Regions from separate parts of the Brevibacillus sp. 7WMA2 genome, predicted to be linked through region 1. Evidence: predicted binding sites of a transcription regulator. Region 1 holds the regulator's gene; each other region holds the start of a gene.
What was found. The regulator Rex, encoded in region 1, represses fermentation and respiration genes when NADH is low (regulators of the CRP and FNR family bind a similar motif). The targets are predictions, from matches to a motif close to TTGTGAAATATTTCACAA.

Region 2: a site for Rex is predicted at 1,736-1,753, ahead of scfA (six-cysteine ranthipeptide SCIFF). Genes of this name have one in related genera too.
Region 3: a site for Rex is predicted at 1,882-1,899, ahead of adhE (bifunctional acetaldehyde-CoA/alcohol dehydrogenase). Genes of this name have one in related genera too.

The regions. Positions count from the first base shown of each region.
Region 1 is NZ_CP048799.1:610,010-614,300, forward strand. Features, by position in the region: gene dinG (ATP-dependent DNA helicase DinG) at 1-475, shown strand, start outside; gene GOP56_RS02650 (ComEC/Rec2 family competence protein) at 556-1,497, shown strand; gene GOP56_RS02655 (redox-sensing transcriptional repressor Rex) at 1,509-2,132, shown strand; gene GOP56_RS02660 (amidohydrolase) at 2,170-3,462, shown strand; gene GOP56_RS02665 (hypothetical protein) at 3,560-3,739, opposite strand; gene GOP56_RS02670 (hypothetical protein) at 3,873-4,291, shown strand, end outside.
Region 2 is NZ_CP048799.1:843,399-847,689, forward strand. Features, by position in the region: gene GOP56_RS03570 (CPBP family intramembrane glutamic endopeptidase) at 1-533, opposite strand, end outside; gene GOP56_RS03575 (hypothetical protein) at 869-1,483, shown strand; gene scfA (six-cysteine ranthipeptide SCIFF) at 1,799-1,948, shown strand; gene scfB (thioether cross-link-forming SCIFF peptide maturase) at 2,026-3,432, shown strand; gene GOP56_RS24160 (hypothetical protein) at 3,586-3,717, shown strand; gene GOP56_RS03590 (BglG family transcription antiterminator) at 4,070-4,291, opposite strand, start outside.
Region 3 is NZ_CP048799.1:3,301,910-3,306,200, forward strand. Features, by position in the region: gene adhE (bifunctional acetaldehyde-CoA/alcohol dehydrogenase) at 1-1,795, opposite strand, end outside; gene GOP56_RS13775 (HesB/YadR/YfhF family protein) at 2,195-2,482, shown strand; gene GOP56_RS13780 (3-hydroxybutyrate dehydrogenase) at 2,578-3,354, opposite strand; gene GOP56_RS13785 (GntP family permease) at 3,431-4,291, opposite strand, start outside.

The DNA of each region.
Region 1 (4,291 bases):
GAAAAGCTTACTCGAAGGTGAAGAGTTTGAACTATTAGGCCATGGAGTAGATTCAAGTAATAGAAGCAAGTTGGTACGTCGCTTTCAAACCGGGACAAAAACAGTGCTTCTGGGTACGAATAGCTTCTGGGAGGGTGTAGATATACCTGGAAATGTACTGAGCTGTCTGATCATTGTTCGTCTCCCTTTTCAACCGCCCAACCAACCACTTTTAGAAGGACGTTCGGAGCGGCTGAAGGCCGAGAAAAAGAATCCTTTTATGACGCTTTCTTTGCCCCATGCAGTTATTCGTTTTAAGCAGGGAGTGGGTCGATTAATACGTCAACAGACAGACAGCGGTGTTGTAATTGTATTTGATACACGCATCATTGAATCTAAATATGGTCGTATGTTTTTGCAATCTTTGCCGCCTTATCAGGTAGAGACTGGTCCATGGACTACATTACGTGAGCGAATAGCTCCTTTTTTACAATAAAATCAGTCCCTTAGGAAAAACAAATCTAAAATGATTGTATGAATTTTACCCAAGCCATAAAGTAGGAGGGAAGCAGATCCATGACTACAAAACGACATAACCTATGTCTAGTTATTTGTATAGGCATGATGATCTTTGCATTATCCCAAACCGTTGAAGCAAGCCGCCCCATTGCGATAGCACATCAGCAACAGCATATTGAGGACCCCGATGCTGTTGAACAGGAGGAAGATTTTGTGGGGCTTACCACTACTTTTTTCTCTTTACCAGAAGGAGAAAGTACGCTCATTCGCTTCCCTTCTGGTAAAACGATGCTAATTGATACAGGGAGCGAAAAAGATACGGAAAAATTGGTTTCCTTACTACTTGAGCGCCATGTTACAAAAGTGGATTACCTGTTATTGACAAACGATTTACCTACTCATATTGGCGGCTATGATAAGCTTGCGGAGAAAATTCAATTTGATAAGATTTACATGCCAAAATTGACAGCCTTCGTAATTCACAGTAATATCCATATATCTAGGGAAAAGCAAGTTGTGTATGTAAAGGAAAAGGATCAATTACTGGATGGGAAAGATGTGGTGATCACATTTTTACATCCCAGCGAGAACCTGTTTTTATCACCACAGGATAATTCGCTTGTGTTTAGTCTGACCCAAGGAGAGCTCCAGTTTTTATTCACCAGTGCCATCAATGAAAAAGCAGAGGAGCGTTTGTTTGCGAAATACCCTTCTTTACTGCCGGCTGAAATCTTAAAGGTTGCGGCACAAGGCAGCAATCAGGCTTCTATTCAATCCTTCTTAACTAAGGTTGATCCCCAGATTGCTGTTGTGCAGACCGGTATTGTTCGTGAGCAATGGAAAGACTCCATGCGTGAGGTGGTGGAGCGTTTGGAGGAATCATGGGCAGATACGTATGTGACTAGCCGGGATGGGTCAATTACCATTCTCTCTAACGGACAAGATTATAAGGTTTTAAAGGCAGTCAAGACCTCTACACGTGATAGACAACGAAGTTAGGAGTGCAATTTATGGGGAAAGTACCAAAAATTTCTGAAGCGGTCGTTCGCCGTCTGCCGATCTATTTGCGATATTTAACAAATCTACAGGAACTACAGGTAAAAACGGTGTCTTCCCAACAGATGGGCAAAACAATGGATATTAATCCAGCCCAAATTCGAAAGGACCTGTCTGCATTTGGTGACTTTGGCAAAAAAGGCATTGGCTATGACGTAGATTACTTGATTGAAAAGATTCGTCATATCTTGAAATTGGACCAAGTGATCCATGTAGCGTTGGTGGGGGCCGGTAATCTAGGTCAAGCGATTTCCAATTACAATGTGTATTTAAAAGATAACATGAAAATTGTTTCCATTTTTGATGCCGACCCGCAAAAAATAGGTAAGGATTTAGGTGGATTGGTCATTGAACCGATTGATAAAATGGAAGATATCATCAAGGAAAAACAAATTCGGATGGCGATAATTACGACGCCAGCCTCCGCCGCACAGGAAGTGGCAAATAAACTGATCGAAGCTGGAATAGAAGCGATCCTCAATTTTGCCCCAACAACCATTCGCACCGAAAAAGAAGTAAAAATTGATCATAACGATTTGACTTCCAGCTTGCAAAGCTTAGCGTATTATTTAAACTAAGTAATGACTAACAGATAAAGGGAGAGTGTCTACGTTGATGAAAATCATTACCAACGCAACCGTAATTACTGTTAATGAACAAAATGAGGTTATTTATAATGGAGCAGTTGGCTTTGATGGGGGAAAAATTACATATGTAGGTAAAACGCCAGAAGATTTATCAGCATATGACGAGATCATTGATGGAACGAATAAATATCTAATGCCAGGATTTATTAATACACATGGTCACGTAGGCATGTCTCTACTGCGCGGATTTGCGGATGACCTACCTTTAAAACAGTGGCTGGAAGATAAAATGTGGCCAATGGAAGGTCAATTTACAGCGGAGCATGTGAAATGGGGTACAGCTATTTCCATTATCGAGATGATTCGTACCGGTACAACTACCTTTGTAGATATGTATGATCATATGGATACAGTAGCACAGGAAGTGGAAGCATCCGGGATGCGCGGTGTACTATGCCGTGGGGTAATTGGTTTCTGCTCAGAAGAAGAACGCCAGCAGAAATTACAAGAAGCTGCATCTTTCGCATCACGTTGGAACGGAGCAGCCAACGGTCGTATCCATACCATGATGTCGCCGCATGCACCTTATACGTGCTCTCCTGAGTACATCCAGCAAATCCTTGAGAAGGCTATCGAGTTAAACGTACCATTACATATCCATATGTCTGAATCAAAAGCAGAAGTAGAACAAAACGTTCAGGATTACGGTGTACGCCCTGTTGCTCACTTAGAAAATCTAGGTGTATTTAATCACCCTACACTAGTTGCCCATGCAGTGCATTTAACGGATGAAGAAATTGATACATTGGCTAAATATAATGTTAAAGTAGCTCATAATCCAATTAGTAACTTAAAATTGGCAAGTGGTGTAGCAAGAGTGCCTGAGATGCTTGCGAAAGGTGTTTGTGTAAGTTTGGCAACTGACAGCTCAGCAAGTAACAACAACTTAAATCTATTTGAAGAGCTAAAATTAGCGGCTATCCTGCATAAGGGTGTTTCCTATGATCCAGAAGTGGTTCCGGCAGAAGAAGCGCTTCGTATGGCTACACGTTATGCGGCAGATGCTGTGTTCCAAAAAGACAGCTTAGGCTCATTAGAAGTAGGGAAAAAAGCAGATATGATTATGCTAAATGCTGCTCAAGCACATTTCCAACCGGCAAATGATCCGATTTCCCATGTTGTTTATGCAGCAAATGGCTATGATGTAACAGATACAATTGTTGATGGGCATTTCTTAATGAAAGATAAAGAGTTAATCACAATGGATGAACAAAAAGCAATCGCTGAAGTGAATCGTGTGTTTGCGCTTTTAAAGCAATAAACTCATAAAAGTCACCTCTTCATATGACAAAGGCTCCTGCCAAGTGGTTGATACGGCAGGAGACAGTGTAGTGTAGGTGTGTAGGCAGAGAAAAAATTTAATCCGTCCGTTGCATCTCTGTTTGCCATAAATCTGTAAGTGAGGAGTGACGAACAGAGAGCGTAGCGGTAGGTGGCAAGGTACGCAGCGGTGAGGACAGACCTACCCAGGATTCGTACAAATCGTGTTGTTCCCAACCCTGTTTTGGTAGGACAAGGCTCCTGTCGGTTTGATTCACACGCTCACCTCCTTGTGGTGTACTGATAGTATGGCTCCTTCTCATGACTCTATAATTAGTAAGTTTTCCACGTGGTTCTAAAACCTTCTTGTATCTCATAATTGTTAGGAGATACGCAAGGGAGGGGTTACCCATGTACGTGAAGCAACGGTATCTTTGGCTGTTGGTGCCAATATTAGCATGCTTATTTGGTTTGGGTGTATTATTGGGACAAGCAACAGACAAGCTATCTGTAGCACAAAACAGGACGAAGGAGCTACATGACAAAAGTAGATGGAATGCCGATCAAAATCAAAATAACACCAATCTAAAACAATTGATTGATCAGCTTTTTGTAGAGAAAGCAACTCCATTTGGAGTCAAGATACAGAATCAACCTTTTACAGGGAGCTATCGAGGCAATCACTTTCAACTAACGGGAGCATTACAGGGAAAAAAAGTGAAAATTGAACGTAACAATCGAGGTGCTTCGCTCGTCATAGATAATGAACTACGGGATTTGAACGTACTGCCCTATGCCTTGTTCACACCATCTGAGCATGCCTCAATCTT
Region 2 (4,291 bases), 230 kb from region 1:
ACAACAAATGGTACTAAAATATTGTTTGTTTCAAAATATAACCAGCCAAAAGTAAAACTTGGTATGCTTATATTTATTAGCATGATAGGCTTTTTGAAGTATTGATTATGAAAACCTAAGAAAAATAAAGTAGTTGCTATAATTGCAATCCATTGGCTCTCTATAAATATGAAAAGTAAATTTTGAATAATTCCTCTAAACAAAAGTTCTTCAAATAACGCTCCTAAAAGCATAAAGACAAAAATAGGTAACAGTGAATAATTTTGATAACTCTTGTTTGTATCGTCAATGTATTTTGAGGGAATGTAAAGCGTTAAGATTACACCAAACAAAAGTAGAGCAAACGAAGCACTACATATATGCATTATCATTCTGATTGGTTTTTCGAACGATAGGAAATTATGAATTGTGAGTACATCATAAACGATAAGAATAAAAATGATGGCCACGCAAATGAATGTAAAAGAAGAGAATACGAAAACAGCGTCTTTTGGGTTGAAATCCTTTTTTGTTTTCTTGGTTTTGTCTTTCATAGCTTACCTTCTTTTCTGTGACTTTAAAATAATGAAAATACCTTATATTCCTATTTTATCAGAAGGTATAATATCTACAAATAATGATGTAAAAAGCAACAATCTTTTAGAAAACAGCCTAAAGAAAAAGGCAAACAAAAAGTCAGAAGGAGGAACTAGATCAAAATTTCTTTCAGAATGTAGCTGTAGATACGAAAAGAATTGAAGCAATTTTCCTACGATTTTCTAAACAAACATCTATTAACAAATATACTGTATACTAAAGACTTCTATTAGCAAATGGTATAACCCGATTTGTGATGAGGAAATTGATATTACGTAAGGGAGCATTAACAATGGGTAAAATGGATGAACAAATTTTAGTGGTAAAACGAACGGAACTATTTGATAATGAGCGGTTGGCTTTCCAAGGAATTGAAAAGGAACCTGACAGAATCACGAGGCTAATGAGTAATATTTCATCTCATTATTCTGTTATGAGACGCGGAGATGCTGAGGAAGATCAGGGCTTTAAGCAACCAATTCCATATGTAGTAATTCGCAAGGGCAATGAGCTGTTCATGTACAAACGTCTATCAGGCGGTGGAGAAGCACGCCTGCATGACAAGCTGTCTTTAGGTACAGGGGGTCACATGAATGACGAAAATAGCAGCAGCTTCGAGGAAGTTTTAGAGATTAACTTACTTAGAGAGCTAGAGGAAGAGCTGGACATACAAGCAGCAGATCGAGAGTTTAACACGATTGGCTTTATCAATGATGACGTAGAAGAAGTAGGTAAAGTACATATTGGACTTCTTGTAACACTTGATTTAGATGAAGATGCGACTGTGAGTGTAAGAGAAATTGATCAGTTGGAAGGCAAGTGGACAACCATCGAGGAATTGTTACAGCCGGATATATACGGAAGATTAGAAAGCTGGTCAAAATTCGTAGTAGATGTATTGAAGTAGAACGCAGCGGGGGAGCTGACTCCCCCAGTTGTTAAAATGAACAGGTAACGTGGTATGATGGCAAGGGTTTTTACATTTTTTCTAAAGAAAAACAGCGAGCATTTTACGAAAAAAAGATGATATTCTTCCGTGAATTGGTTTTTGAGGGTAGATGAGACATCTATATAAGCGAAATCAAGTGAAGTTTCACAGATAAGACATTAGCTATAATTGACGTCAACCAGAGGCGTTGTTAAAATTATCTAGGTAATATTGTGAAAAAAATCACGATATTGATTCTCATTGCTTCAAAATAGTGAAAAGGGGTTGTACATCATGAAAAGAATCGTAACATTGAGCACGCGTAAATTGCAGGATACCGCAAAGTTTGGTGGATGTGGCGCATGCCAGACATCCTGTCAGTCAGCTTGCAAAACTTCCTGTGGAATTGCTAATCAGCAATGTGAAAACAAATTGAACAGATAGGTAATGGAAATGTACCGCCCAACTGCTTTGCGGATGGGCGGCAATTTTTATGGGCAAAAGGAGCTTGATTATCAAGTATGATTCATCAATATAAACTAAACGGATACAACATTGTGCTTGACACCTATAGTGGATCGGTACATGTTGTCGATGACCTCGCTTATGAAATCATCGCACTTTACGAAAATACTTCTACAGAAAAAATAGTGGCAATGATGCTGGAAAAGTATGCACATGATTGTGCTATTACTGAGCTGGACATCCGTGAAACCATAGCAGATGTCGAGGAGCTAAAAAAAGACGGGCAACTCTTTACTGAGGATGAATTTAAGGATCTCTCTATTGATCTGAGAAATCGTCAGACCTATGTAAAGGCTCTATGCTTCAATGTTGCGCATACCTGTAATCTGTCATGTGAATATTGCTTTGCTAGTCAGGGGAAATACCACGGAGACAGAGCGATCATGAGCTATGAGGTTGGGCAAAGAGCTATCGATTACCTATTGGAAAACTCGGGTCACCACCGAAATCTCGATATCGATTTCTTCGGCGGAGAACCGCTTATGGCTTGGAAGGTTGTCAAGCAGATAGTCGCTTACGCAAGAAGTAAAGAAAAAGAGTACAAAAAGACATTTCGGTTCACCTTTACTACGAATGGTATGTTACTTAATGATGAGGTTACCGATTTCTTAAATCAAGAAATGTATAATGTTGTATTAAGCCTTGATGGCAGAAAAGAGGTTCATGATCGACTTCGTAAAACAGTCACTGGAGAGGGAAGCTACGATTTTATTGTTCGGAAGTTCCAGGATTTTGTCAAGAAGCGTGGAGACAAAGAATACTATGTACGTGGAACCTACACCCAGAACAATCTCGATTTTACCAATGACATTTTTCATATTGCAGACCTTGGATTTGATAAACTCTCGATGGAGCCTGTTATCTGTGATCCAAGCGAGCCCTATGCGCTAACCGAGAATGACCTCCAAGAGATTTATAACCAATATGAAATTCTCGCGAAGGAAATGCTTCAACGTAAGGAAAAGGGCAATGGGTTTACCTTCTACCATTATATGCTTGACCTCTCAGAAGGCCCTTGTATTCAGAAAAGAATCGCTGGCTGTGGTTCAGGAACCGAATACCTTGCTGTCACTCCATGGGGTGATCTTTTCCCTTGCCATCAATTTGTAGGGGATGAGAATTATTGTATGGGAAACATTTGGGATGGGATTACCAAACCAGAGTTGCAATACAAGTTTAAAGAAAGCAACTGCTATTCGAAGCCGGAATGTCAGGACTGCTGGGCAAAACTGTACTGTAGTGGTGGTTGTCCTGCTAATGCGCTTCATGTGACAGGCTCCCTCAATGGAACCTACGACTTCAGTTGTGATATCTTTAGGAAGAGAATTGAATGTTCCATGATGGTTAAGGTAGCCGAATCGATCAGCGCTATGGAGGAGCAAGTCGTGGACTGGGATCACTAATGTGTAATGTTTTAAAAATAAATAACCCATATGTTGTCAGTAGAGAAGAGTTCCTTTAGTAATATGGGACTCTTTTTTATATACATCAATAGTAAGGTGGTAACTAAGGGATAAAATGTGAAGTGGTACAGAAAAAGGTGGGGAGGTTTTCTTATGCAAATGAGGAACAGTGTTCTAGATATAGGAATTGGAAGGATAAAAGCTACTCGCCATGTCACATTAGAATTAGTTCTTGCAAGTTGCATTGTAGGTATTTATATCGTGTATAAGATATCTTTGGCTTGAATCAATCTGCCGCCGCAACTAGTGAGTAATTCGAAGGGATTAATACTTGTGCTAGTAAAGTAAAGTCATTCCGCTTATGGTTGAGGAGGAAAATTGGTATGCAATCTCTTCTGCTTGCTCTTGTGTAATAATTTCAAATGCATCCCCATAATGAGCCTCCTTTTATCACCTAGAACATTTCTTAGTTTAACAAGAAAATAAGATCTGGTTATACCTGATAAGCTGAGTTTATCATATGTGTTTATAAGAATGTAAAAAAGCAACTGCTCATAAAGTCAGTTGCTTCCATTATAAAGGTTTTTGCAGATATACCGTGATAGTCTTACAAAAGAAAATAGCAGCTTTTAAATAATTAGCTCTCATGTAAAAGCCTCGTCATCTTGTCCATAAAATCCTCATAGTCCTTGGCTTTAATTAGTTCATTGACATTTTTCCATTCCGATAGAATATTGATCACGCCTTCGAAAAAGGGGCTGAATAATTCGCGCTGATGTTTGTTGATTGAAATCATCACAATGGCTTGCACCTTCTCTTTTCCCCAATTTACCGGGCGGTCCAGAATCATAATGCAAAT
Region 3 (4,291 bases), 2.7 Mb from region 1:
TAGCTAAGCGGCCCAGTTTAGGGAATTTATAAACGCGTTTACGAATATCCAAGAATTTTTGGTATAGGTTTTGGAATTCTTCATTTGGATATTCATAGAACAACCACATCGCTTTCGCTGCGTCCATCGCAGAACCGCCACCTAATGCAATGATCACATCAGGTCGGAAATCCACCATGAGTTCGGTTCCTTTCCGTACAGTTGTTACAGATGGATCTGGCTCTACGTCGCTAAACACTTTGCAATGGACATATTGAGAACGACTGCGCAGATTTCTCAATACCTTATCTACATAGCCTAGTTTTACCATAGCTGGGTCTGTCACAATTACAGCACGAGAGATATCAGGCATATCATGCAGATATTGAATAGAATTTTTCTCAAAGTAAATTTTCTCTGGAATCTTAAACCATTGCATGTTCACTCGTCGTTTCGCCACCTTTTTGACGTTGATCATATGCACAGCACTAACGTTGGTAGATACAGAGTTTCGACCATAAGAACCACAACCAAGCGTTAGGGATGGGATGAATTCATTGTAAATATCCCCGATTGCACCTTGAGAAGATGGAGCATTCACTACGATACGGCAAGCTTTCATTCTCATTCCAAATGCTTCCATAAGATCATCGTCTTCTGTATGGATAACCGCTGTATGTCCCAAGCCGCCGAATTCAAGCATTTCTTCGGCACGGCGGAAGCCTTCATCCGCGTTTTTCACTTTATAGCATGCAAGAACAGGACTTAATTTTTCACGAGATAATGGATGATCAGGGCCTACACCTGTCAATTCTGCTACTAAAATTTTCGTTTCCGGATCTACATGTATACCAGCCAATTCTGCAATAACCGCCGCTGGTTTTCCTACGATATCCGCATTAACGGCGCATGTATTTTCATTTATGACCAATTTCTCCACTTTTGCCTTTTCATCAGCTGTCAAAAAGTGACAATTATTGGAGATCATCAGTTGTTTAACTCGTTCATAGACTGGTGCATCAACAATCACGGCTTGCTCAGAAGCACAAATCATACCATTGTCAAATGTTTTGGATAAAATCAAATCATTTACCGCACGCTCGATTACCGCAGTCCGCTCAATATAGCAAGGTACGTTACCAGGACCTACACCAAGTGCCGGCTTCCCTGTACTATAAGCTGATTTCACCATACCGGCTCCACCTGTTGCTAATACAAGAGCTGTGCCTGAATGATTCATCAGTTGTTTGGTTGCTTCTAGGGAAGGCTGATCGATCCACTGAATGCAATTCTTTGGAGCACCAGCTTTAATGGCTGCTTCATATAATGTACGCGCCGCTTCTGCACTAGACTTCTGTGCAGATGGATGGAAAGCGAAGATAATTGGGTTTCGTGTTTTAATAGAAATGATTGCTTTGAACATGGTGGTAGAGGTCGGGTTTGTTACTGGTGTAACCCCTGCTACTACCCCAATCGGTTCAGCTATTTCGATGATGCCATTCTGCTCATCTTCACGGATAAGACCAACTGTTTTATCCTTTTTAATACTGTTATAAATATATTCTGTAGAGAAAATGTTTTTGATCATCTTATCTTCAAAAACACCACGTCCTGTTTCCTCATGAGCCAATTTTGCTAAATATACGTGTTTATCTAACCCGGCTAATGCCATTGCTTTTACAATGCTGTCTATTTGCTCCTGATCGTAATTAGCAAAGTCCTTTAACGCTTGGTTACCATTCTCGACCAAGGTATCAATCATTGTTTTTACTGCCTCTTCTTTTGCTTGCTCCTGCACTTTTACTTCATTGCTCATGGTTTCTTCCTCCTTATTAAATAAGAAAGCATTGTATCCACAGATTTAGTGAATTTTTTCACGTACGCGTTAAAAAAATAAAGCGAAAGTGAAATTTTTCACATTCTAGTTTACAAGGAACTTTTGTTATTGATGTTAAGTAGTGCATAAAAGCAATTCCTTATAAACCACCTTGGGGCTATCTTTTTCTATTCAGCTCCTTGGTACACTCTAATCTTACTCGATAACTACGTATATGTATGTGATGTTTCTCACACGTTTGCTTGGATTTTTTTAACTAACTTTTTTAGACTTTACACTTATCTCCTATCATGTTTCAATAAAAATCTGGTATGCTACATAAAAGGATACTTCTGTATCGACCAATCTCCAGATGACATGATGAAGGAGTGGCTCTTAATGTCCATTACCATTACACCACAGGCACTTGCTTGGTTCAAAAAAGACTGGGGCTTTAAATCAGGCGATTTCATTCGCTTTTTCGTCCGATACGGCGGAGGCACTAGCCTACATAAAAGCTATTCCATGGGGATTTCTAAAACCGAACCGAATGAGATTGCACTCTCCAGTACGGTTGAAGGCATGACCTTCTTTTTTGAACAAGATGATATGTGGTTTATTGAAGATAAAAGCATGACAGTTGATTTTAATGAAGCTTTAGAAGAAATTACGTTTTCTTTCCAATAAGAAAATAGATAGAAAGGCAGGTAATAGCCAAAGGACTTCTCTACTCCTTTTCTGTTACCTGCTTTTTCTCATTACAGTTGCTCATAATGGTTCTTTTATTGAGCGGTATATCCGCCATCAATAGCGGCGGCAATGCCTGTCACTCCCTTTAATCTATCGCTTACCAGCATAGAGGCATAGTCTGCAATCTCCTCTACGGACAATAATCTCTTCTGAGGAACTAAAGGGTAAATGACTTCCTCCAATACTTTTTCTAAAGGTACGTTACGAGTAATAGCCAAATCCTTCAGTTGATTTTGTACTAAAGGAGTGTCAACATAGCCGGGACACAAGGCATTTACTGTAATCCCATGTACTGCTCCCTCTAATGCGGCTACTTTCGTCAATCCAATTACTCCATGCTTGGCACTGTTGTAGGCCGCTTTTCCAGCAAATCCGATAAGCCCATTTATGGATGACATATTTAAAATCCGACCGTATCCCTGCTGTTTCATAATAGGGAAAGCATGCTTAATGCCTAGAAAAGGCCCCACTAGCATGACCTTTAGCAGTAGCTCAAAACGCTCTGTCGGAAATTCCTCAATTGAAGACACATGCTGTAGACCAGCATTATTGATTAAAATCTCCAATCTGCCATACTCTTCGACAACTCGTTGGACGCTGGCTGCAACCTGCTCCTCATTTGAAACATCACAGGGTAAGCCGATCACCTTATACCCCTGCTGACGTAGTCTCTCTGCCGACTCAGCAACAGCTCCTGCATTCAGATCAGCGATGGCAATAATCGCTCCTTCCTTAGCAAAATGCCTAGCCATCTCATAACCAATACCGCTCGCAGCCCCAGTGATGAATGCTACTCTTTGATCTAGCAACCCCATACGACATTTCTCCTCTTCCTTATCATCATGGCAACAGCCTTTATTTCTTCCCTTTTCCGCCCTCATCTCATTAGAAAATGGAAACCACGAAAGCCAATAGGAAAACCGTTACTGTCTTCAATACAGTAATAACAAAAATATCCTTGTAGGACTGACGATGCGTAAGCCCCGTGATAGCCAATAATGTAATGACAGCACCATTATGAGGCAGCGTATCCATCCCCCCTGAGGCCATGGAAGCAATCCGATGTAGGAGTTCTGGGGAAATATTAGCGGCATTTGCTAGCTCTACATACTGTTTGCCCATTACCTCCAAGGCAATCGACAAACCACCAGAGGCGGAACCAGTCATTCCAGACAGTACATTTACCGCTAAGGCCTCAGAGACCAATGGATGATCACTTGCACCCAAAATCCAACCCTGAATGCTTTTAAAGCCGGGCAATGTCTTTACCACGTTCCCAAAGCCCACCTCAGAAGCCGTATTAAAGATGGCAAGCAAAGCCCCCATGGCTGCTGTTGTAAGACCTGCCGCTAGCTTGCTGTGCACCGTTTTTACATTGATAGCTAAAGCTGAAATAACTCCTACTAACAACGCAATGATCAAAGCCCATGAAGAAGCTACCGTCTTCACATTTTCAATCTTAAATTTTTCGTTAAGCATAGCCGGATCATACCAGCTATCGACCGCAATGAATCCTCTGCTTAACAGAAAATTAGTGAGAAGCACCAGCAACAAAGGCAAGATAGCCAAGGCAATAGGAGGATATTTTTCAGTTTCTTTTGCTTCTGGCTCATTCTTATGATTGTCACCATATCCCTCTCCCGCTATAGCCGCCTGTTTGCGACGTTTTTCCAACCACAGCATCCCGCCCAGAAAAATCAGGAAGGCTCCCACAATTCCTACTAGCGGGGCCGCATAGGCATCTGT